DNA from 4 places in the Fusobacterium necrogenes genome. Region 3 is predicted to be linked to each of the others. Evidence: riboswitches for the same ligand, from Rfam matches in the RefSeq annotation. Region 3 holds a riboswitch; each other region holds the start of a gene.
What was found. Region 3 has a riboswitch for lysine ahead of lysA (diaminopimelate decarboxylase). Riboswitches for the same ligand answer to the same signal wherever they lie in the genome.
Positions count from the first base shown of each region.

Region 1 (6,239 bases), 150 kb from region 3:
CTATGACTGCTCATAACAGATAGAGAGGTTGTAACAAAAAGTAGACCTTCATTAGGAAGTTCTTCTCTATAAATAAGTAGCATTATATTCGAAAAAGGGAGATTTTTTATATGAAATCCATTTTCGAGCTGAGTGAAATATTTATCTTCGTAGTTGTAATAATCATCAGAATTATTATAAATATCAGTACTATTTTCTGTGAGGATATATAAGTTGATTCCTTCTCTATTTTTTAATTCAGAAGCATAATCTTTAAAAATATATTCATCTATTGAGAGTTTTTTAGCATTCTCTACGATTTCTAGTATTTCATTTTTTTTTCTGTTAATATAAAATGAATCTGCTAAAAAAGTACTAAAAAGATAACTAACTAAAACAGTAAAAACAATTAAAAATATAGAGAAAATGAATATTTTTTGAAAAAGATTAATTTTTATTTTCATCAAAACTATACCCCATTCCTCTTATTGTTTTTAATAAAAAACTATAGTCACCTAATTTTTTACGTATTCTTTTGACTAAAGTATCAACTACTCTGTCATCTCCTTCAAAATCAAATCCCCAAATTTCATTTAGAAGGTAATCCCTCGAAAATATTATTCCTTTATTTTTAATCATATATTCTAAAAATTGAATTTCTCTTCTTGTAAGCTCACTATTTTTATCATTGATAGTGATTTCTCCTTTCTTTATATCAAAAGAGAAATTTTCAAATTTATAAATATTGTTATCATCTAGTTTTAAAAGTTTTTTTACTTTTAATGCTAGAATTTTAAGATTGAAAGGTTTAGTAATGTAATCATCAGCTCCAAGGCTTAGACCATTATATTCATCATTATCAGAATCCCTAGCTGTCATCATAATTATTGGAATGTTAGAAGTCTTACGAATCTCTTTACATACTTCCCAACCTGATTTTTTAGGTAGATTGATATCAAGTAATATTAGATCAGGCTTATTACTATAAAATATATTTATTCCTTTTTCTCCATCAAAGGCTTTAATTATATCAAAATCCTCTTGAGAAAGAGTATCATCTAAAACTTGCGTAAGTGATTTTTCATCCTCTATAATTAAAATTTTTCTTTGCATAATTTATACACCCCAAGATAAAAGATTATTTCCAATTATAGCATAAAATTAAAATAAAAAAAATATTTAATATTTATAAGTTTAGTATTTTTTTAATGTTACTTGAGGTTCTCTTGGTAGTCCAAAATTTGGTATAAATTTATCAAAACCTGTTATAGTAAGAAATAACATACTTATAACAGCTATATAAGCTATAAAATTATATTTAATTATATCAAAGGCTTTAAATTCATAAAGAGGATAAACGGTAGTAGCTATACCAATATAAAATCCTATATATACATGCCAAGGTATGAGTTGAGAACCAAAAACTCCCATAGCATCATTAAATGTAGCGTTACGTAACTTTAATTTTTCCATATCTTCTTGACTTCCAACTACATTTTTTTCTACTAAATTTCTAATAATAGGACCAACAGTTACAATCTGTGCCATTTCATCTGCTAATGTCATATTTCCTACTATTGCCAAAACTCCATTCCAAAACATAAGTTGTCTCACATTTTTTGAGATTTTTATGAGTAAATTAGATAATGGTCTGAAGGCATCAATAGATTTCATTATACCACCAAAAGCTGATACCCACATCATCATTACAATTACCCAAGATCCTGCTCCAGAAAAACCAGACATTATTAGATTTTCTAAAAAACTTCTTGTGTCAGTTACTGTACCTGCTACCTTACCTAAGATATATGAAGATATAATTCCTATAAAAAGACATATGAAAGTTTGATAACCTCTAAAAGCTGCACCTAGTACGAGAATTAATGGAACTATCATATAAATAGGAACACCTTGCTTTACTTGGTTAAGTAAAGTAACAGCTGATTCCCTTTCTAAAGCTAGTTTAGACCATACATCTGAGGGTATTTTAGCTATTGCTTCTGCACCATTTCCTGTTATATTAGGTAGATCGAGAATGAAACCAGCTATTCCAAAAGCTATGACTCCTAATAATAAAACTAATCCTGACCAAATACCCTGATGTCTTACTCTTTTTATAACCTCTACTCCTTGTATTCCGGAGCTCACAATTGTAGTGTCAGATATGAGACCTATATTATCACCAAAGCAAGCTCCACCAGCTATTGCACCAATTGTTAAAAAGATATTTCCATTTACTATATAGTTAAGCCATAAAAATATAGGTGCACATGCAGCAAAAGTTCCCCAACTTGTACCTGTTGCAATAGATAGAATAGATGTAACAATAACTCCTACTACTGCTATGCTTCTACCTGTTATTCCAATTTTTAAAGCAAAATTGATTATAGCTGCTCCAACTCCTGTTGACATAAATACTTCTGCCATAGCATAAGCCAACATTAATATAAAGAGTGCTATTACTATCTCTCTAACATTTGAAAGAGCTGCATCTAGGATTTCATTAAATTTCCTTTTTTCGGTTATGCTTGCAGCTAAAGCTGCTGCAATAGTGGCAAGAGGAGCAGCTATTAAAGCATCAAATCCTCCTATCATAAGTCCAGCTAATATTACAACTGGAGCTAATTTGAGTATTTCAAACATTACATACCTCCTAAAATAAAAATACAGCTTAGAGTTCTAAGCTGTATAAATGCTACAAAATATTACAAATTATAACCACACAAATAGTACTCCATTGAATAATCAATGACAATAAGACAGATATTATCTGAATTACCAACAAAAAAGTTTGACGACTTTTTTATTTCGGCAACTTCCCCTTTTATATTATCTCTTTGCTTGTCATGCTAAATAATATTACTCTTGTCAGTTGCGCCTCTATTTTTTATATTTACCAAAGTGATTATAACTAATTATTTCATTAATGTAAAATATATATTATCAATAAGAGGTTATAGTAACAATAATTTTTATTAATTAAATATATATATTTTATTTAAATTACCAAATATAATTTGCAGCTTCTGTAAATCCAGAAGAAGTAGAAAAGTATTTTGCATCAATAGGTTTTCCAGCATTCATTAAAACTTTACCAGATGTAGCTTCTATAGCTTTTGTAGAACTGTCATTCTCTTTAGCGTTATTATATACTTGACTTTCTGTTGTATCTTTTACATGAAAACCATCTCTTTTATACTTGTTTTTTAAGTAATCACTTAAAGCATAGGTCCTAGCAGCTACTGATTGTGCTTTAAGAGCTTCTATTCCAAAATTTTCTGGCATTTCACTAGGAACTACTTGTTTTAGATAATCTTCTATTTTTACTTTGTTGATTACTCTTATTTTTTTAGAATTACTTTTAGATGGTTTTATTGTGAAATCTCCTCTGTACCTTGGTGAATTAGTATGTGCTTTTTTTAAGCCATCTAAAGTTATATAGAAACCATGAGCTGTTATATTAAGTGGATTTACTGTTTTAACTCTATGTTTTCCATTTACACTTACCCATAGTCTATTCCCTTTATTTATAATAATAATCTTTTGCTTAGCTGGAACATCTATTTTAAAACCAGCACCATTTATTTTAATTTTTCCATTACTAAAAAGAGTAACTTTGTCATGATCGAGAGAACCATTTGATGTGATTCCAACGTTTATAATTTTCCCTACTCCTTTTAGTGAATACATATCTTTTAACTGTGAGTGAGGATAGTATCTAGATAAAATCTGTTTGTATGAGTAGCCATGATTAGCAGATAAATCATAGGCTGTATATTGTCCCATACCTACGCCATGTCCATATCCCCCACCAAAGATATTAACTTTTTCTCCTAAATATTCTATTACAAAATAGCTAGAAGGGAGTAAGGTAATATTTCGTCTAATTGGATTATCTTGGTATTTTTTAACTCCTCCTTTTGTTCCATACATTAAAATATCTCTTTTACTTTTTGTTGTTAGTTTTGTAAGGATAAATAATTTTCTTATATTTAATTCTTTGGCTACTAAATATTTATTAGTACTTGTAGTGATTAAAATATAAGTTACTACTCCTGATTTTCCTCTTCCAGCTATTTCTACATTTTTAATTTTTCCTATACTGGACATTGTTATTTTAAGAGATTTCCAATTTTTTCCAGAAAGAGTAAGTACATCAGCTGGTTTTTCTTTGTATAAGGATATGAGATTATTTTTTATTGCTGTAAAAAGTTCGTCTTTCTCTAAGGATATTTTCCATCTCCAATATAAAGAGTTATCACCATATCCCCTAACTTCTAAATCTTTATAAAAACTTAAGGCTTGCTTTTCATCTACTCCATTAAAAAAATCATAGTCATATTTTTTTAATGTATCATTTCTAGCTACAAGATATTCGACACTTTTTTCTTTAAAATTAGCTGGTACTGGCAATCCTCTTTCTCTAAAAAACTCATTATTTAAGTTATAATCTCCACTTTTAATTTTTCTTTTCTCTACTTTATATGGAACACCATTTATTTCTCTAAAATTTTCTGTGGAAGTACAACTCATTAGTACTACAGTTGTTGTTAGCGTTATTAGTAACTTTTTTAATATATTCATCTTTCTCCTTTCAAATTTTGATCTAGTTTTATTTTATTTTCTTTTATATATTTTCTAACTTTTTCTAATTCTTCTTGGGTATCTACACCTAAAATTTTATAAGGAGTTTCTAGTACTTTAATTTTAAAACCATTTTCTAAAGCTCTAAGTTGCTCTAGAGATTCGGATAATTCTAGTGAAGTAGGAGGCATTTTAGAATATTTTATTAGAAAATCTCTCTTATAGCCATAAATTCCTACATGTTTATAATAGTTTTGTATGTTCAATTTTCTTGGGTAAGGAATTACACTTCTTGAGAAATATAAGGCATAATTTTCTTTATCCGTTATTACTTTTACATAATTTGGATTTTCTATATCTTCAATATTGTCTAATTTATATTTTAATGTACTCATAAGGAGAGTGGGATCATTTTTAAAAGAATCAATTATGGAGTTTATCATAGCTGGTTCTATTAATGGCTCATCTCCTTGTATATTAACTACCACATCATATTCTTTATATTTTTTACAAACTTCAGCTATTCTACTTGTTCCATTTTCGTGATTTTTATCTGTGAGAATAGCTTTCCCTCCAAATTTTTCAACCTCAAAATAGATTTTTTCATCATCTGTTGCTACTATTACTTCATCTAAATTAGATAATTTAGTTCTTTTGTATACCCATTCGATCATTGGGTGTCCACAAATATCCTTTAATGGTTTACCTTCTAGCCTTGTAGAAGCATATCTTGAAGGAATTACTCCTAAAAATTTCATTTTACAACCTCCTTAAAATCGAGTACAATATGTTATACTACATTATAACAGATATATCTAATTATTAAAATAATTTGGGTAAGATAATTTTTAAGGAGGTTTTTATAAAAATGAAAAAAATATTTTTTATTTCCCTAATTTTAGCTTTAGTAATAGCTTGTACAAATGCTCCTATTTCTGGAAGGAAACAATTGCTTTTAGTTTCTGAAGAAGAAATAATAACTCAAAGTTATTCTCAGTATAAAGAGGTTATAGCTAATAGTAAAGTTTTGAATAATGATGATTCTAAGCTTGTAAAGAAGGTAGGAGAAAGAATTTCAAAAGCTGTCGAAAAATATTTTAATGAACATCCAGAACAGAAAAATTCACAATTTAAGTATCAATGGGAATTTAATTTAATTGAAAGTGAAATACCTAATGCTTGGTGTATGCCAGGAGGAAAAGTAGCTGTTTATACAGGAATTTTACCATATACAAAAGATGAAGAGGGCTTAGCTGTGGTTATGTCTCATGAGATAGCACATGCTATTGCTGAGCATGGAAGAGAACAAGCTAGCTATTCAATTATACAAAATTTAGGAGGTTCTGTTGTAAATTCCATTGGAGTTTCTTCTCAAATATATAATGGAGCATCTAATCTTGTACTTTTGAAATATAGTAGAGAGCATGAGACGGAAGCTGATGAATTAGGACTTATATTTATGAAGTTAGCCGGTTATAATCCGAATGCTGCTATAACTTTTTGGGAAAGAATGAAAAATTCATCTAATGGAAATCAGATAGAGTTCTTAAGTACTCATCCTAGTGATACTACTAGAATAAATAATATTAAAAATTTTTTACAAGGCGAGAAATTTAAGAATATTACAAGATAGAAAGGAATTGGTATGAAAATTTATTTTATAAGGCATGGAGAAA
Region 1 is NZ_UGGU01000003.1:1,231,544-1,237,782, reverse strand. Features, by position in the region: gene DYA59_RS05970 (sensor histidine kinase) at 1-443, opposite strand, end outside; gene DYA59_RS05965 (response regulator transcription factor) at 427-1,092, opposite strand; gene DYA59_RS05960 (Na+/H+ antiporter NhaC family protein) at 1,174-2,622, opposite strand; lysine riboswitch at 2,699-2,870, opposite strand; gene DYA59_RS05955 (SpoIID/LytB domain-containing protein) at 2,983-4,563, opposite strand; gene kdsB (3-deoxy-manno-octulosonate cytidylyltransferase) at 4,560-5,321, opposite strand; gene DYA59_RS05945 (M48 family metallopeptidase) at 5,432-6,196, shown strand; gene DYA59_RS05940 (histidine phosphatase family protein) at 6,209-6,239, shown strand, end outside.
Region 1: another riboswitch for lysine. It lies ahead of DYA59_RS05960 (Na+/H+ antiporter NhaC family protein); the one in region 3 lies ahead of lysA (diaminopimelate decarboxylase).

Region 2 (6,239 bases), 250 kb from region 3:
AAAGAAGAAACTAAAAGAAAAATTTTAGAATTAGTCAAGGAAATGAACTATGAAAAAAACTATATAGGTAGTTCATTAGGAACAAAAAAACACAAAAAAGTATATGTGTTAGTAGTGAAATCTAAAAATGAATTTTATACTCAGGAAATTTTGCGTGGAATAAAGGAAGCTTTTGATGAATATAAAGCTTATAATTATGAAGTAAAAATAAAAACAACTGATATAAATTCTCCTAATAATCAGATAGATGACTTAAAAGAGGTGTTAAATGAAAAGGATATTGATGGATTAATAATTACACCATTAGATAAGAAAAAAGTATATCAAGTATTAACTCCTTATTTAGAGAAAATAAAAATAATTTCGTTAGGAATAAGATTAGATAAAAATATCCCACATGTAGGTCCAGATCATAAAAGACAAGGAAGAATAGCAGCAGGATTAATGTCAAAATTATTGAGAAAAAATGAAAAATTACTAATAATAGATAATGGTGATGATAAGGTTTCTTCAAAACTTTATTTAGAAGGATTTTTAAAAAGAATGCAAGAAGATGAGATTATTATAGAAGGACCTATAAAATGTAATGGAATAGAGAATAGTTTATTTTATCTAGAAAAAAAATTAAAGGACGAATCTATAAAAGGATTGTATATGAATAGATATGCACATGATATTTTAGAAAAGCTTCCAAGAGAGTTGTTATTCAACAAAAAAATTGTAACAAATGGGATTGGAAAAATGATAAAAAAATTATTAAAAGAGAAAGTAATTTCGTTGACAGTTATGGAAGAAATAGCATCAGAAGGGTATATGGCTGGGAAAAGAATGTTTGAAATGTTATATAAAGATAAAAGTTTAGAAAATAATTGGGATGTATCAAAATCTCATGTAATATTTTATGAGAATTTAGAAGATTATAAAAAATAATTATGGAGGAGTAATGAAGGTAATAGGAATTGATGTTGGTGGAACAGCTGTAAAATATGGGCTATTAGAAGAAAATGGAAAGCTTTTAGAAAGTGGAGAGTTTCCAACAGAAGCAGGAAAAGGAATAGAAAATCTTTTTGAAAATATGTGTAAAGTTATAGATAAATATATGTCTAAAGATATTTTAGGAATAGCTGTTTCAGGAACTGGACAAATAGATGGGAGTATTGGAAAGATAATAGGAGGAAATCCTATAATTCCTGGATGGATAGGAACAAAATTAGTAGAAAGACTAGAAAAAAAATATTCTTTACCAGCTGTTTTAGAAAATGATGTTAATTGTGCAGCACTTGGTGAGAAATGGTTAGGTGCCGGAAGAGAAACGAATAATTTTGTTTGCTTAACTATAGGAACAGGAATTGGGGGAGGAATTGTTCTTAATGATGAAATCTTTAGGGGAGATACTTGTGTTGCTGGAGAATTTGGACATATTCAAATAGAAAAGGATGGAGAACAATGTCTTTGTGGTAAAAAAGGATGCTATGAAAGATATGCTTCTGCTACTGCATTAGTTAAAATGGTAAGAGAAAAAACTGGAAAAAATTTAAATGGGAAAGAGATATTTGAACTTGAAAAATCTGGAGATAAAGAGATAAAAAAAATTTTAGATAAATGGATAGATTATTTTACAGATGGACTTAGTACAATTGTTTATATTTTTAATCCTTCATTAATAGTTATTGGTGGTGGGATAACAAAGCAAGGAAATTATTTATTAGATAGAATATTAAATAGTTTAAGTACAAAAGTTGGAGAAAATTATAGAAAGAATTTAAAAATAAAATTTGCTGAATTAGGAAATAATGCAGGAATGTTAGGGGCAGAATATTTACTTTTAAAAAAAATTGGTAAAATAAAATAGGTGTTGACAAAATTTATAAAAGAGTGTATTTTTATTATATGTTCACGAGAACAAGAATAATTAGGAGGTTTAAATTATGATATATGGAGAAATAAAAGATTTAGGATTATACAAAGGAATATTAAAAAATTTAGATAAAGCAATAGCTTTCATATTATCTGGAGAATATAAAAATGGAGTAGTTGGAAAAAATGTTATAGATGGAGATAGTGTTTATTTTAATCAACCAGATTTTCCAATGACTAAAGAAATAAAAGATGGATTTATAGAAAATCATAAAAAGTATATAGATATTCATATTGTTATTGAAGGAGAGGAAAAAATAGGATATATTTCTAATACTGATATAAAATTAACAAAAGAATATGATGAAGTAGGAGATTATGAATTATATGAAGGAGAGTTAGAAAACTTATTTTATTTAAATCCTAAAAAATTTATAATTCTTTTTCCTGGGGAGCCTCATATGGCCTTGATAAAAGGTGGAGAAAAAACTACTAAAGTAAAAAAGGTAATATTTAAAGTTTTAGTTGATTAATTATTATTTATATAATTTTTAAGGAGAGAAAATAATGGATAAATTAAATAAGATAAAAGGGAAACTTATAGTTTCATGTCAAGCTCTTCCAGAAGAACCGTTACATAGTTCATTTATAATGGGAAGAATGGCTTATGCTGCATATATAGGGGGAGCTTCTGGGATAAGAGCAAATACTATTGCAGATATACAGGAGATAAAGAAAAATGTAAATTTACCAATTATAGGAATAATAAAACAACAGTATGGTGATAATCAAGTTTATATAACTCCAACGATGAAAGAAATAGATGCTTTAGTATTTGAGGGGGTTGATATTATAGCAATTGACGGAACAAAAAGAGAAAGACCAGATGGAAGAAAATTAGAAGATTTAATAAAAGAGGCTAGACTTAAATATCCAAATCAAATATTTATGGCCGATATATCATGTGTTGAAGAAGCAATAATGGCTGAAAAGATAGGGTTTGATATAGTAGGAACAACTTTGGTAGGATATACTGAGTACACAAAAGGAAATGATCCTATAGTTGAATTAGAAAAGGTTATAAAATCTGTATCTATTCCTGTAATAGGAGAAGGCAATTTAGATACTCCTACTAAAGCAAAAAAAGCTTTAGATTTAGGAGCTTTTGCTGTAGTTGTTGGTGGTGCTATTACTAGACCACAACAGATAACCAAAAAATTTGTAATTGAGATGGAAAAGTAAGTTTAAGAACTAAATAACTTGAAATTAAAAAATGATTGACAAAGATGAAAAAATGTATTATTATTAAAACACAATTAATAATTGCCTCACATTTGTGAGGTAGAGGCGCAAAATGCTAACAGTCCGTGGTGGAGCTAGAGAAAGCGTTGAAACTACTGAGAAGGAGCTTTTGCCGAAGCTTGTAATATACTCAGTATTACTTGCTGGGCCTATGGTTAAGAGCCATAGGACTGTCTTGATAAATTTCCCCAGTTTATCAAGTTGTGCTATCTCAAGTGGGAGTAGGGGAAATATTGTATAATATAATTATTATACATCTATTGTCACTTTGTTTATAAGATAGCACCAATTTATTTTTAATTGGTGCTTTTTTACATGAAATGGAAGGTTTTTTTGAGTGAATAATTAAGAGTACATAAAAAGATATGTAAGAAGGAGTGAAACGAAAGATGAAAAGAGGTTTAGTAAAATTAGTATTGGCAACAATAGCAGCAATTACACTAGTAGGATGTGGAGGGACAAAAAATGAAGGAGAATCAGGAACATTTAAAATAGGCTTAGAGGCTGGGTATGCACCATATAACTGGACACAGTTAACAGATGTGAATGGTGGAGTTAAAATTTCTGGATCTTCGGAATATGCTGGAGGTTATGATGTTGAAATTGCTAAAAGAATAGCTGATGGCTTAGGAAAAGAATTAGTTGTAGTGAAAACAGAATGGGATGGATTAGTACCAGCATTAGTTTCAGGTAAAATAGATGCAATAATTGCTGGAATGTCTCCAACAGCTGAAAGACAGGAAACAATAGATTTTACAGATATTTATTATCAATCTAATTTAGTTATGTTGGTAAAAAATGGAGGAAAATATATAAATGCTAAAACTTTAGCAGATTTTTCAGGAGCGAAAATAACTGGGCAATTAAATACTTTTCACTATACAGTAATAGATCAAATACCAAATGTAAGTAAACAACCCGCAATGGATAATTTCCCAGCGATGAGAGTGGCATTAGAAAGTGGCGTAATAGACGGTTATGTTACAGAAAGACCCGAAGCTATAAGTGCACAGTCAGCAAATAATAACTTTAAAATGGTTGAGTTTACAGATGGATTTATTACTTCGCCAGAAGATACAGCAATAGCAGTAGGAGTAGCTAAAGGAAGTCCATTGAAAGATAAAATTAATGAAATTTTAAGAGCGATATCCCAAGAGGAGAGATTAGAGATAATGGATAAGGCTATTAAAAATCAGCCTGCTGCGCAATAAATAAGAGGAGAATTGAAATGGATTTTGAATGGATAGTTAGAATATTAGAAAATAACTGGCAAATGTTTTTAAGGGGAGCAGGAGTAACCTTATGGATATCGGTTATAGGAACAATTTTAGGAACAATTGTCGGCCTTGTAGTTGGAGTAATAAAAACTATACCGATTCCAGAAAAGGGAATAAAAAAAGGAGTATTAAAAATAATTAATTGTTTACTTTCTGCGTATATAGAGTTTTTTCGTGGAACCCCTATGATAGTCCAAGCAATGGTTATTTATTATGGATCAGCCCTTGCTTTTGAGGTAAATATAGATAGAATGGTGGCTGCATTATTCATAGTTTCTATAAATACAGGAGCATATATGTCTGAAATTGTAAGAGGAGGAATCATCTCTGTTGATAAAGGGCAGTTTGAAGCAGCTCAAGCAATTGGAATGAATCATTTTCAAACTATGACAAATGTTGTTTTACCACAAGTTGTGAGAAATATTTTGCCAGCGACAGGAAATGAGTTTGTAATTAATATTAAAGATACTTCTGTTTTAAATGTTATATCTGTATCTGAACTTTTTTTTCAAACAAAAACTGTAGCAGGAAATAACTTTAGATATTTTGAAACATTCTTTATAACTTGTATATTATATTTTGTAATGACATTTACAATTACAAGAATTTTGAGATATATAGAAGTAAAGTTAGATGGACCAGATAATTATGCAATAATGGCTGGAAATCAGATGCAAGTTGAAAGACCAGAAGAGAAACTAAAAAGGGAAACAAACTAGAGGGAGGAAAAAATGAGTGAAAATATAATAGAGATAAAACATTTGAGTAAATCCTTTGGTGAGCATAAGGTTCTTAAAGATATAGATTTTTCAGTAAAAAAAGGAGAAGTTGTTTGTATCATTGGTTCATCAGGGTCAGGAAAATCAACTTTATTAAGATGTATAAATCTTTTAGAGAAACCAAGTGGTGGAGAGATTATCTATAATGGAGAAAATATTTTAGATGATAATCATGATATTTGTAAGTATAGAACAAAGTTAGGAATGGTATTTCAACAGTTCAATCTTTTTAATAATCATAATGTGCTTAATAACTGTGTTGTAGGTCAAATGAAAGTGTTAGGAAGAAGTAAAGAAGAGGCTGAAAAAGTTGCTATGAAATATCTACAAGTAGTAGGAATGAGTAACTATGTCAATGCAAAACCTAAACAACTTTCAGGAGGACAAAAACAAAGAGTAGCAATAGCTAGAGCTCTTTCTATGGAGCCAGATGCAATACTGTTTGATGAACCTACATCAGCTCTAGATCCAGAGATGGTAGGAGAAGTTTTGAAGGTAATGAAGGAGTTAGCAGAAAGTGGTCTTACTATGCTAGTAGTAACTCATGAGATGGGGTTTGCAAGAGAAGTATCTGATAGAGTTGTATTTATGAATAATGGTTATATAGAAGAAGAAGGGACACCTGAAGAAATATTTAACAATCCACAAAAGGAAAGAACAAGAGAGTTTTTGAAAAGAACTTTAGTAAAAAATTAATAAAAGTAGAATAAAACTACTTCTGAAATCTTTATAGATAGATGGGGTAGTTTTTTTTATAGAAAAATTCTAATGAAAAGTAAGGGTAAAATTTTGAAGTATTAGAAGTTGATATATAATATAAAGAGTCCTATTAAATTGAGAATAAAAGCTATATGAGTGACTCAAAAATGGGCATAAAAAGATTAAAAAATGTACTTATATTTTCTTGCTAAAAGAGATATATTAGTATAAAATTTGTATTAGGTAAGTTTATTATATAAGGTTAATTATTGGGTATGGGATATTAGAAATTGTGTACTACAGTTATATAAGTGAAAGAAAATAA
Region 2 is NZ_UGGU01000003.1:1,630,605-1,636,843, reverse strand. Features, by position in the region: gene DYA59_RS07715 (substrate-binding domain-containing protein) at 1-930, shown strand, start outside; gene DYA59_RS07710 (ROK family protein) at 944-1,852, shown strand; gene DYA59_RS07705 (YhcH/YjgK/YiaL family protein) at 1,929-2,390, shown strand; gene DYA59_RS07700 (N-acetylmannosamine-6-phosphate 2-epimerase) at 2,425-3,099, shown strand; lysine riboswitch at 3,192-3,376, shown strand; gene DYA59_RS07690 (transporter substrate-binding domain-containing protein) at 3,549-4,370, shown strand; gene DYA59_RS07685 (amino acid ABC transporter permease) at 4,388-5,155, shown strand; gene DYA59_RS07680 (amino acid ABC transporter ATP-binding protein) at 5,168-5,911, shown strand.
Region 2: another riboswitch for lysine. It lies ahead of DYA59_RS07690 (transporter substrate-binding domain-containing protein); the one in region 3 lies ahead of lysA (diaminopimelate decarboxylase).

Region 3 (6,239 bases):
TTAGATATGGGGCACTATCCCTTTGAGTTTATAAAAGCTTGGAGTGAAGTAATATGAATTTTGAAAAAAAATTTGATACATATGATGAGAATGCTCACATTCAAAAATCAGTAGCAGATACTCTAGTGGAGTTTTTAGATGAAATGGGAGTATCTAAGGAGAGAGATGTTTTTGAGATAGGATGTGGAACAGGGCTTTTTACTAAGAGATTTATAAAAAAGTTTTCTCCTAAGAAAGTTATATTAAACGATATATATGATGTAGAAAAATATTTAAAAAATGTAAGATATGATGAGTTTATATTGGGAAATATAGAGGAGATAGATATACCTAAGACGGATACAACAGTTTCTAGCTCTGTTTTCCAATGGTTGAAAAATTTTTCAAAGAGTATAGAAAAAATAGCACATTCTACAAATGAGTTGGGATTTTCAATGTATATAGAAGGAAATTTAGAAGAAATAAAACAACATTTTGATATTTCACTAAAATATCTCACACTTGATAATATTATAGAGATTTTAACAAGTCTTTTTTCTAAAGTAAAATGGAAAGAGGAGACTATTGAATTAGAGTTTTCCTCATCAATAGAAGCTCTAAGATATCTAAAAAATACAGGAGTTACAGGATTTGAAAAGAGCTCTATAAGCAAGGTTAGAAATTATGAGAGCAAGAGCTTGACATATAGAGTTGGATATTTTTATTGTAAAAAATAGAGGAGAGGATTTTATGATAAGAGAAAAATGTATAGGAAGTTTTTTAGAGGCTCTTGAAGCTCAAGAATTAGGAGCAGAGAGAATAGAGCTTTGTGATAATTTAGCTGAAGGGGGAACTACTCCATCTTATGGAACAATAAAAATGGTAGTTGAAAAATTGAATATACCAGCTTTTGTAATTATTAGACCAAGAGGAGGAGATTTTTACTATACTCCTGAGGAGATAGAGATTATGAAAGAGGATATTAAGCTTTGTAAAGAGTTAGGAGTAGAGGGAGTAGTAATAGGAGCACTAAATAGAGATAATACTATCAATTATGATGCTATCAAAGAGATGATAGATTTAGCTAAACCTATGTCTATAACTTTTCATAAAGCAATAGATGAGTTAGAAAATCCTGTGGCAGAAGTAAAAAAATTAGCAAACTTAGGAGTGAATAGAATACTTACTTCTGGAACAAAGGAAACGGCATTAGAGGGACAAGAGATTTTGAAAGAGATGATAAAAGAAGCTGGAGAAGATATAATTATAATAGTAGCTGGAAAAGTTACTAAGGATAATTTAGATGAGATATCGAAACTTATTCTAGCTAAAGAATATCATGGGAAAAAAATTATTTAGTGTATAGAAAAAGGGCTTAAGATAACCAAGCCCTTTTTCTAACTATATAAAACATCTTGGGGAAAGATTTTATATAGTTATAATAATATTATTGTGTGTCAAATTTGTGTCTGTTTTTTATAAAAATAGAATTTTTTTTATTTTAGTGAAAAAATTAATTTAGATACTTTTGCTATAATATAAACTTATCTAAATTTTCTTCTTCAGTATCTTTTTTTAGAACTTTTTTGATAAAATTGATATCAATTGTTATTTTTTTTGTTTTTTCGTATGGAGCTTCAAACATTATTTCTTTGAGTAATTCTTCAATTACCGACGCGAGTCTTCTAGCTCCTATATTTTCAATTTTTTCATTTTGAGTGACTGTTATTTCAGCTATTTTTTCAATGGCTCCTTTTGTAAAATTTAATTCTACGTTATCGACACTTAACATGGCTTTATATTGTTTTAATAAATTATATTCAACTTCAGTGAGTATTTTTACAAAGTCTTCTTTTTCAAGATTTTGCAATTTAACTCTGATAGGGAATCTTCCCTGTAATTCTGGCATAAGATCAGATGGAGAGCTTTGAGAAAAAGCTCCAGCTGCTATAAATAATATATGATCAGTTCTAACAGGACCATATTTTGTCATAACTGTACTTCCTTCAACTATAGGAAGTATATCTCTTTGTACTCCCTGCCTAGAAACATCACCTTTTCCAATACCATCTCTTTCAGTTATTTTATCTATTTCATCTATGAAGATAATACCATTATTTTCTACATTTTCTATAACTTCTTCTGTAAGTGCTTCTAAATCTATTTTTTTCTCTATTTCTTCATCTAAAAATAGAGAAAGAGCATTTTTAACGGTAGTAGTCATTTTTTTTACTTTTCCAGGAAGAGAAGACATCATTTGGTCAATAAATTCTCCAATATCTTCACCACCAGATACAACTTCGATAATAGGAATATCATTATCTTTTTTAGGTCTATCTATTTCTATTTCATTATTATCATACTTACCATTTTGAATTTCTTTTTTTATGTTGATTTTTTCCTTATCATTTAAGGAATCATAGGGTTTTAGAATTTTAGCTATTCTTTCAATGGCTGTATCTAAAGAAGATTTTCTTAAAGATAAAAATTTTTCCTCTTTCATTTTTCTATATGTGAGAGACACTAAATCTTTTATAATACTTTCTACATCTTTTCCAACATATCCAACTTCAGTATATTTTGTGGCTTCAACTTTTAAAAAGGGTGCATTAGCAATTTTAGCTATTCTTCTAGCTATTTCTGTTTTTCCTACTCCAGTAGATCCTATAAGTATGATATTTTTAGGAGTTATCTCTTTTTTTAAATTCTCATCTTTCAGCATTCTTCTTCTATCTCTATTTCTTAATGAAATAGCTACGTTTTTTTTAGCTTCATCTTGTGAAATTATATATTTATTTAATTCTTCTACAATTTTTTTAGGCGTAAGTTCTTTGTTTATACCCATATTGTTCTCCTTTTATTAATTTTACTAGTATTATATCACTTTATAATAGTAGTGTAAAGAAATGTGAAATATTAATTTTGAAATATTATTTTTATAAAATCTTGGGAATGGTATAGCTAAGGATAAAGAAAATATAGAGTATATGAGTGAAAATTTTGGGAGAGTAATCAATATTTATAAAAAATAGTAAACTATATATAAAATATATTTTACTTGTGGTGTCATATATTATATAATGACAAAAACGATAGAGGTGCAATTGACAAGAGTAATGTCTCAGAGTTTGACGAACTATGAAGAGATATGAAAGGGGAGATTGCCGAAATAAAAATCAAGGTCAAAGGATTTTTGTTGGTAACTCAGATAATATCTGTTTTACTGTCATTGAGTATTCAATGGAGTGCTATCTAAAGGACTGTTAATTATAGAATATACAAGAAAAAGTATAGAATTTAATTTGAATTAGTTGAAAGATAGCAAAGCTTAAAAGCAAGAGGTATTATAATATTTCAAAGCTTTTACTAGGCTATCTTTTTTTATAATTCATTTAGAAAAATTCGGAGGAAAAAGATGAGATTTTTTGGAACAATGAGAGATAATAATGGAGTACTATCAATAGGAGAAGTTAAGGTAACAGAGTTAGCTAAAAAATATGGAACACCACTATACATAATGGATCAAGAGTTGATCGAAGAAAATATGAAAAAGTATAAAAATAGTTTTAAAAGTAAAAATTTTAAAACACAGATAGTATACGCATCAAAAGCTTTCTTATCAAAAGCTATGTGCCAATTAGTAGAGAAATATGATATAGATATAGATGCTGTTTCTGCAGGAGAATTATACACTATAAAAGCTAGTGGAATAGACATGAAAAAAGTACATATGCATGGAAATAATAAAAGTATAGAAGAGTTGGAAATGTGTGTTGAATATGGAATAGGTAGTATAATTATAGATAATGAATTAGAAATTGAAAATCTCTCAAAAGTATGTGCTAAGAATAATAAAAAGATGAAAGTTATGCTAAGAATAAATATTGGAATAGATGCACATACACATGAGTATATAAAAACTTCAAAACACTCATCTAAATTTGGAGAGTCAATTTTTGATAAAAGATTAGTAGAAATGGTAAAAAGAATTGTAGAAGATAAGAATATGGAGTTTCTTGGATTTCATTGTCATATAGGATCTCAAATATTTGATACGCAGGCTTTTCATGAAGGAATAAAAGTAATGGTAGTAGAAACTAAGAAAATGGAAGAAAAATTAGGAATAAAAATACCAGAAATAAATTTAGGAGGAGGATTTGGAGTATATTACACTGCTGAAGATGTAGAGATAGATATAGAAAGCTTTATGAAGAGTATGATCGAAGTGCTTGAAAAAAATTTACATAAATATGATTTAGATGTGGAAAGAGTATCTATTGAACCAGGAAGAAGTATAGTAGGAAATGCAGGAAGTACTCTTTATACAGTTGGAGGAATAAAACAAACTTATGGTGGAACAAAATATATTTTTATAGATGGAGGAATGACAGATAATATAAGGCCAGCATTATATCAAGCTCAATATGAAGCTACTATAGCTAATAGATTAAATGAAAAAGATAAAGAAATAGTGACGGTTGCAGGGAAATGCTGTGAGTCTGGAGATTTAATTATAAAAAATAAAGAGTTACCAAAAGGAAAAGTAGGAGATTTATTACTAGTTACTACAACTGGAGCCTATGGTTATTCAATGGCTAGTAATTATAATAAATTAACAAGACCAGCAGTAGTATTTGTAAAAAATGGAAAGGCTTCTTTAGTTATAAAAAGAGAGACTTTTGAAGATTTAATAAAAAATGATTTGCTAATTGAATTATAAATTATTTTTAATAAATTAAGTAGATTTTTATAGAAAGGAGAGAATATGAAATTTTCAAAATTACAAGCTGCAGGGAATGATTTTATCTTAGTTAATGGAGTAGAATATAGAGATTTAAATTTGAGCAGTACAGCAAAAAAAGTTTGTGATAGACATTTTGGAATAGGTGCAGATGGATTCATGACTTGTGAAGAGAGTAAAGTTGCAGATATAAAAATGAATTACTATAATTCTGATGGATCAAGAGGAGAGATGTGTGGGAATGGAATAAGATGTTTTTCAAAATTTGTCTATGATAATGGAGTAGTAAGAAAAGAAAATTTTTCAGTAGAAACTGATGCTGGAATAAAATATATAAATCTTACTTTGGAGAATGAAGAGATAAAATATATATCGGTAGATATGGGAAGAGCCGATTTTAGAGCTGCTTCTGTTCCTTGTACGTTAGATAATGAAATTATTTTAGAAAAAGAGATAGAGGTAGAGGGAGAAAAATTAAAAATTTCATCTGTTTTAATGGGAGTACCTCATACTGTGATTTTAGTAGATGATTATGATAACTATGATATAGATAGATTAGGAAAAGCTATAGAGTATAGTATTGATATTTTTCCAAGAAAAACTAATGTAAATTTTATTCAAGTGGTAGATGATGAAAATATTACTATAAAGACTTGGGAGAGAGGAGCTTCAAGAACATTAGGTTGTGGAACAGGGTGTTGTTCAGCTGCTGTTATAGCTCATAAACTTGGAAAAATTAAAGGAAATAGTGTAAAGCTTACCACAGAGGGTGGAGAGGTTTTTGTAACTTTTGATAATGAATATAATGTCATAATGAAAGGTAGTGCAGAAACAATTTGCACTGGAGAGTTTTTAAAATAGTAAAAAAGGAGAAAAAAACTAATTTAGAGTGTTAGTTGATTATCTCCTTTTTTATTTTTTGAAAACAGGAAATAAAATTTAACTTAATATTTTTATAAAATTATAATTATTTTTGTTTTATAATTCTTTTAAATTATTCTATAATAGTACTTTTGTTATGAAAATATAAACATAAAAATCTAAAATAGGAAAAAATATTTTTGAATTTGGTGTACAATAAATTAGAAGTGGGGTATACAAGATTTTTTACTACAAAATTGGATTAAGGTAAGTACTGTTGTAGAAGTAATTACCTTTTTTCTATTTAAATAGATAGAAATATGGGTTAGGGAGGAATAGAACAGATGGATTTTAGGTTATATGAGAAAACATTAAAACGCTATTTAAAAAGAAAAAAAAGTGTTACAATTTCTCTAATTGTTTGTTTTTTAATAACGGGAGGAATTGAAGGAACAGAAGAGATAGCTTTAGCAAGAGACTTAAGAAGTAGAGGCATAGAAGCTAATAGTATTAGAGTTACAGGGGAAACTACACTCAATAACTCAGCTAATGGAATAGATGTAATTAATATTGTTACTCCAGATAAGCATGGTATTTCTCATAATAAATTTACTGATTTAAGTGTTGGTACTGGAAATGGATTGATTTTTAATAATAG
Region 3 is NZ_UGGU01000003.1:1,381,572-1,387,810, reverse strand. Features, by position in the region: gene DYA59_RS06535 (pimeloyl-ACP methyl esterase BioG family protein) at 1-57, shown strand, start outside; gene DYA59_RS06530 (methyltransferase domain-containing protein) at 54-716, shown strand; gene DYA59_RS06525 (copper homeostasis protein CutC) at 730-1,338, shown strand; gene hslU (ATP-dependent protease ATPase subunit HslU) at 1,511-2,824, opposite strand; lysine riboswitch at 3,065-3,238, shown strand; gene lysA (diaminopimelate decarboxylase) at 3,395-4,699, shown strand; gene dapF (diaminopimelate epimerase) at 4,745-5,581, shown strand; gene DYA59_RS06505 (hemagglutinin repeat-containing protein) at 5,926-6,239, shown strand, end outside.

Region 4 (6,239 bases), 110 kb from region 3:
GTTGGGTGAAAGAAAATGGCAGGAATAGGATTTGAATTGAGAAAACTTTTTTCTGAAAAGGATAAACCTTTTGGAGATGTAAAAGCGATAGCTTATTCAACAATAGTTAGTGTAGGTCCGTGGATTATAACAAGTGTCAGCTTGAATATAATCATATTATTAGCTAAGGCTGTAAATATAAATAGATTTGAAAGAGTCCTCTATACAAGTACTATACTATATGCTTTTGTTTTTTCTCAACTTCTCACAGGACCATTTCAATATTTAGTTACTAGATATGTATCAGATTGTGTTTTTAGTAAGAATATATCTAAAATAAGAGGGGCATACATAGGAATAAGCAAAATAATAATTATTCTTGGCTTTTTTATGAGTTATTTTTTTATAAGGAGAGGGGAGTTATCCACAAACTATAAATTAGTATGTATAGTTCTATTTATCACTATGAGTCTTTCTTGGATAACTATGATTTTTGTCTCTCTTTTAAAAAATTATAACTTTATGATAAAAAGTTTTTTTATAGGAAATATTATTGCTATTGGTTGTGTATATGTATTTTTTAAATATCCAAATCTATATGAAAAAGAGAGTATCAGTTTTGTGATGGTACTAGGTTATACTATTGGTATTGTTTTAAATTTTTTATTTAATTCTATCTATCTTTTGAAAGTGTTCAAGGGGGAGAGCACAGAGGATTTTGGATTTTTAGGATATTTTAAAGGCTATTTTAATCTATTCTTTACAGGATTATTTTATTTTTGGGGAATGTGGTCCCACGTAATAGTAAATTGGTATTTAGGTAACTCTTATATAACAGCTGGTGTATTTAGAATCTCTCCCCTCTACGAAATAGCTGTATTTTATGGATTTTGTACTGCTATTCCAAGTATGGTTTATTTTATGATTTTTTTAGAGACAAGATTTTTACCAGTGTATCAAAATTATTACAAAGAGGTATTTTATACTGGAAATTATGAAGATATAAAAAAAGCTTTAAGAGAGATGTACAAAGCTTTAAGTGAAGAGATATTTTATTCTATGGAGTTACAATTTATGGTATCAATAACCTTTGTTCTTGCTGGAGATTTGATTTTTGATTATTTTGGAATGGACTTATATCTTTTAGATATATTTAGGTTGACTGTTCTTTCAGTATATTGTGCTATATTTGTAGCTATATATATAACTATATTTTTATATTTTGATTTCAGAGGTTACTCAGCTTTTACAGGATTGATTTTCTTTTTGACTAATACGATTTTTTCTATAATAACTGGGAAAATGTCTGAAAACTATTTAGGATTGGGATTTTTTATATCAAGTTTTATTACTCTTTTGATAGCTGTATATTTTAATAGAAGAATTTTTGAGAATCTGACTTATATTACTATGTTTAGAAGAAACTATGAAGTAAAAATAGGAGAAGATTTTTCTAGAGGTTTAAGTAGAGTGATGAATAAAAAAGTATATATAATTTTAGTAGCCTTAGTTATGCTAATATTTGGAGGATGTACCTCTTATGATAAAAAAGGATTTAATAACGTAACTAAAAGAAATTGGCATACAATGGGAATATATAGTTTAGAGGGATATGACTATGAAGGATTTAATTCAGAAGGAGTCAACTCTTTAGGGTTTAATAGAGCTGGATGGAATGAATTTACAGATACTGCCTATGACTATAGAGGATTTGATGAAAATCATATTCACAGAGAAACAAGAAAAAGTTATGATGAGAGAGGGTTTGACTATCAAGGAAAAAATGTCTATACCAATAGTCCATATGATAAATTAGGATTTGATGCAGAGGGAAAACATAGAGAAACAGGTACAGAGTATGATAAGGCAGGTTGGACATACTATGGATTAAATAAATATACTCAAAGTTACTATGACAAAGATGGGTATAGTATAGATGGAATAAGAGAAGATGGTTTTAATAAATCTGGTTGGAACATATATACAAAAAGTAAATATGATGGTAGAGGGTTTAATAAAAATCGTATCCACAGGGAAACAGGAAAAAGTTATGATGAGAGAGGGTTTGACTATCAAGGAAAAAATGTCTATACCAATAGTCCATATGATAAATTGGGATTTGATGCAGAGGGAAAACATAGAGAAACAGGTACAGAGTATGATAAGACAGGTTGGACATACTATGGATTAAACAAATATACTCAAGACTACTATGACAGAGAGGGATATAATAGAGAAGGAGTGAATATAAATGGTTATAGAAGGGGAGAGAAGGAGGCAATAGAAGAAAAGGAAGAGATTAGTGATGGATATAATAGAGATTGGTTAGATGATGAGGGATTTAATAGAGATGGAATATATATAGGGGGATATTAATATGAAAATAAAATATATGACAGCAGGTATTTTAATCTCTACATCTCTTTTTGCAAAGGAGCTAGACTTATACTCCAAAGATTTTGTAAAGTATAAAGGGGTAGATATTTTAAATTTTTATATTCCAGTAGAGGAGAAAAATAAATTTAGAACATATATTGATTATGAAAAAACAGATGATTTAGATACAATTACTTGGAATATAGGCGAGGGATATATAGAATTAGATAAAAGATGGGAGCTAGAATATGATGTAGAGAGAAAATTTTATAGAGGAGATGCTAATTATAGAGGTTGGAATAGCACTTTTACCTTTGTGAGAGATGAGATAAATACCAATTTTTTTGGAAAAAGTTGGGATACTAGCTTTGTATTTGGATTGGAGCAGGAAACCCTAGAGGATATACCTTTTAATTTTGAGAGGTATAAGCTTTATGGTGGATATAGGTTTAGAACCCCACTTGATATAGGTATGGGAGGAACATATTTTGGATTTGATATCTTGGGGAAAAAAGTTTTTAGTACAATAGAAGATGGAGTTTCTGGAGAGATAAATTTAGTTAGTTCTACAAATTTAGGTTATGGATTTCAATTTTTTAATACGATTTATAATGAGTATATGTCTTATGATAATAATGAAGGATATAGAGTAGGTTTAGAATCTTATTTGAGATGGACTTATGAGTTGGGTATGGATTTTGCTTTTGCTGTTGAATTTGGAATAGATAGTGATAAATATTTTGGTTCAACTAATTTAGATTATAGTAATGAGCTATATTTCCTACCATATATATTATATTCTCATAACTTCACACAGAGGTTTAGAGTATTTGCAGAATTAGGTTTACCAGGATATAAGATAAAAGAAAATAAAGCAAAATCATATGATTCTAACGATAGTGGTATTTACTACTATGGAAAAATAGGTGTTGAATATATTTTCTAATGGAGGAGATATGAAAGAGCTAATAATACTTTTTCTATTTTTTTCCTCTCTCCTTTTTGGAGAGAGTTTTTCTTTAATTAAGATGCGAGAGTTAGTTGAAGAGATAGCTAGAAAAGATGAAGAAAAAATCATAATATTACAAAATGGAAGTAATATTTATTATAATGATGGGATTTTAGATAAAAAATTTTTAGAGTATGTAGATGGTGCTGGACAGGAGTCTTTTTTATATGGAAGTGATGAAGAGGTAGGGAGAGCTACCTCTCTACAAGATAGGGAGTATCTATTAAAGAGATTAATACCTCTTGAAAGAGAAGGAAAGAAAATATTAACAATAAACTATTCAAATAATAAAAAAGATGACAACACAATAAAAAAAATTAATAAAAAATATAACTTTATAGGAGAGAGAATAAAAACCTTTTCAGCTAATTACTTTAATACTCCATTGAATCCATTCAGTAAAAAAAATATTCAGAGTATAAATGAGGTAGAGAATTTTTTATATATTCTTAATCCAAATAAATTTAAAAATAAAAAAGAATACTATAATGCCTTAAAAAATACAAATTATGATTTAATTATAATAGAGCCTTCTTTTAATGGAGAGTTTTTCAGTAAGAGTGAAATAGAGAGATTAAAATATAAAAAAAGTGGAGAGAAGAGATTATTAATCGCTTATTTTAGTATAGGAGAAGCTGAAAACTATAGAGAATATTGGGAGAAAAAATGGGATGAAAAACTTCCAAATTGGATAGTAAAAGAGAATGAAAATTGGGAAGGAAACTATATAGTAAAATATTGGAGTGCTGAGTGGAAAGAGATTATTAAGAAGTATCAAGATAAATTAGATGAGATAGGAGTAGATGGGTATTATTTAGATACGATAGATAGTTTTGAATTTTTTGAATAACTTTTAAATAAAGAATAGGCTACATATTTCAGAATAGGATCATTAATAGATTTTTAAAAATTTTGTAAATAAAATAAATATAAAAATTTGAATGCTGTATGACTAATGGAAGCAAAAAACGATAAAGAAGTCCCTTCGGCCTCAGGACTTCTTTATACGTAGAAATTAAAATGTAATTTAAGGAAATGTCTTATGACAATATTATTATATCATATTATTTGATATTGTCAATAAATATTTTGTTTAACTAAATAATTTTTGATTGGAATTAAACATATCTAAAAGATATAAAAAATATATTGTACAAGAAATATAAACTAGAGTATACTGATAAGAGACAGGATAGAGGAGCAAAGGACAAGAGTAGAAGTATCTAGCTTGGCAGGCGTTATGATATTTTGAAAGGGGAATTTGCCGAAATAAAGGAGAGGGCTGAACTCTTTTGTTGGCAGTGTGGAGAATATCTACAATGTTGTCATTGAAAATTTTCAATGGAGAGCTATCTGTGAGAAATGTAGAGGGATTGATTTATCTTTTTTGTAATTTATCACAGTTGAGTCAGCTGTGATTTTTTTATTTTGCTAAAATTTTTAGGAGGTATAAAATATGATTAATGCAATTTGGTGTGGACTTATAGTGATAGGAGTATTGGTGGGGATATTTACTGGAAATGTACAAGCAGTTACAGATTCAGCTATTGAATCAGCAGGAACAGCTGTAACTTTATCTTTAGAGATGATAGGGGTAATGGCTCTGTGGCTTGGACTTATGAAGATAGCTGAAGAGGCAGGAATGGTAAAAGCAATGGGAAATTTAATGAAACCACTTTTGGTAAAACTATTTCCTGAGATACCAGCTGACCACCCAGCTATGGGAAGTATAGTAGCTAATATGGCGGCTAATTTTTTTGGATTAGGAAATGCGGCTACTCCAATTGGAATAAAAGCTATGCAGGAGTTACAACTTTTAAATGATAATAAAGATGAGGCATCAAACTCTATGGTAATGTTTTTAGCTATTAATACTTCATCTGTAACTTTAATTTCATCTAGTACGATAGCATATAGAGTGGCAGCTGGTTCAGCTAACGCCACTGAGATAATAGCTCCAACAATAGTAGCGACAATTATGTCAACAACTGTAGCTATAATCTCTTGTAAGTTTTTAGAAAAGTTACCTAAATATAAAAGAGAAAAGATAGAGATAGAAAAATAAAAGTAAGAAAAAGTTAGTTATTGAAATAATAAAAAATTTTTAGTAAAATTTAGGAGGAAGAAATATGTTCGTAAGAATAATGGAAAATATATCACTTTATGCCATACCTTTAATTATATTAGTAATAGTAGGATACGCTTATTTTGTAAAGAAAATAAAAGTTTATGAAGTATTTTGTGAAGGAGCAAAAGAGGGGTTTAATACAGCTATTAGAATCATTCCTTTTTTAGTAGCTATGTTAGTGGCAATAGGTATTTTTAGAGCTTCTGGTTGTATAGATATTATGATGAAAATATTAGACCCAGTTTTCTCATTGATAGGAATGCCAGGAGAGGTATTACCTATGGCTATATTAAGACCTCTATCTGGAGGAGGGGCTACTGGGGTAATGAATGATTTAATGCTTACATATGGACCAGACTCTTTAATAGGAAGAATAGCTTCTACTATGATGGGTTCAACAGAGACAACTTTCTATGTTCTTGCAGTATATTTTGGAGCAGTGAGCATAAGAAAAACAAGACATGCAGTAGCGGCTGGGCTATTAGCTGACTTAGCTGGACTTTTAACAGCTGTATGGATTTGTAGAATTATGTTTGCTTAAAAACTATAATTTGGAGAAGAGAATGAAAAAATTAAGAACACTTGTATTAGCTTTAATATTTTTATCAAGTTGTACTAATAATGAGATAAAAGATATCCCAGTGAAAATTGAAAATAAAATAGAAGAAGAAGTAAGAGCTGAAAAGATAGAAACACCAAGTGAAATTTTAAAAAGCTTGGAGCAAGAGATTGGTGTAAAAGAAAATA
Region 4 is NZ_UGGU01000003.1:1,274,398-1,280,636, reverse strand. Features, by position in the region: partial or broken gene pelF (GT4 family glycosyltransferase PelF) at 1-28, shown strand, start outside; gene pelG (exopolysaccharide Pel transporter PelG) at 16-2,355, shown strand; gene DYA59_RS06165 (hypothetical protein) at 2,357-3,301, shown strand; gene DYA59_RS06160 (endo alpha-1,4 polygalactosaminidase) at 3,312-4,214, shown strand; lysine riboswitch at 4,550-4,724, shown strand; gene DYA59_RS06155 (nucleoside recognition domain-containing protein) at 4,821-5,429, shown strand; gene DYA59_RS06150 (spore maturation protein) at 5,494-6,033, shown strand; gene dacB (D-alanyl-D-alanine carboxypeptidase/D-alanyl-D-alanine endopeptidase) at 6,056-6,239, shown strand, end outside.
Region 4: another riboswitch for lysine. It lies ahead of DYA59_RS06155 (nucleoside recognition domain-containing protein); the one in region 3 lies ahead of lysA (diaminopimelate decarboxylase).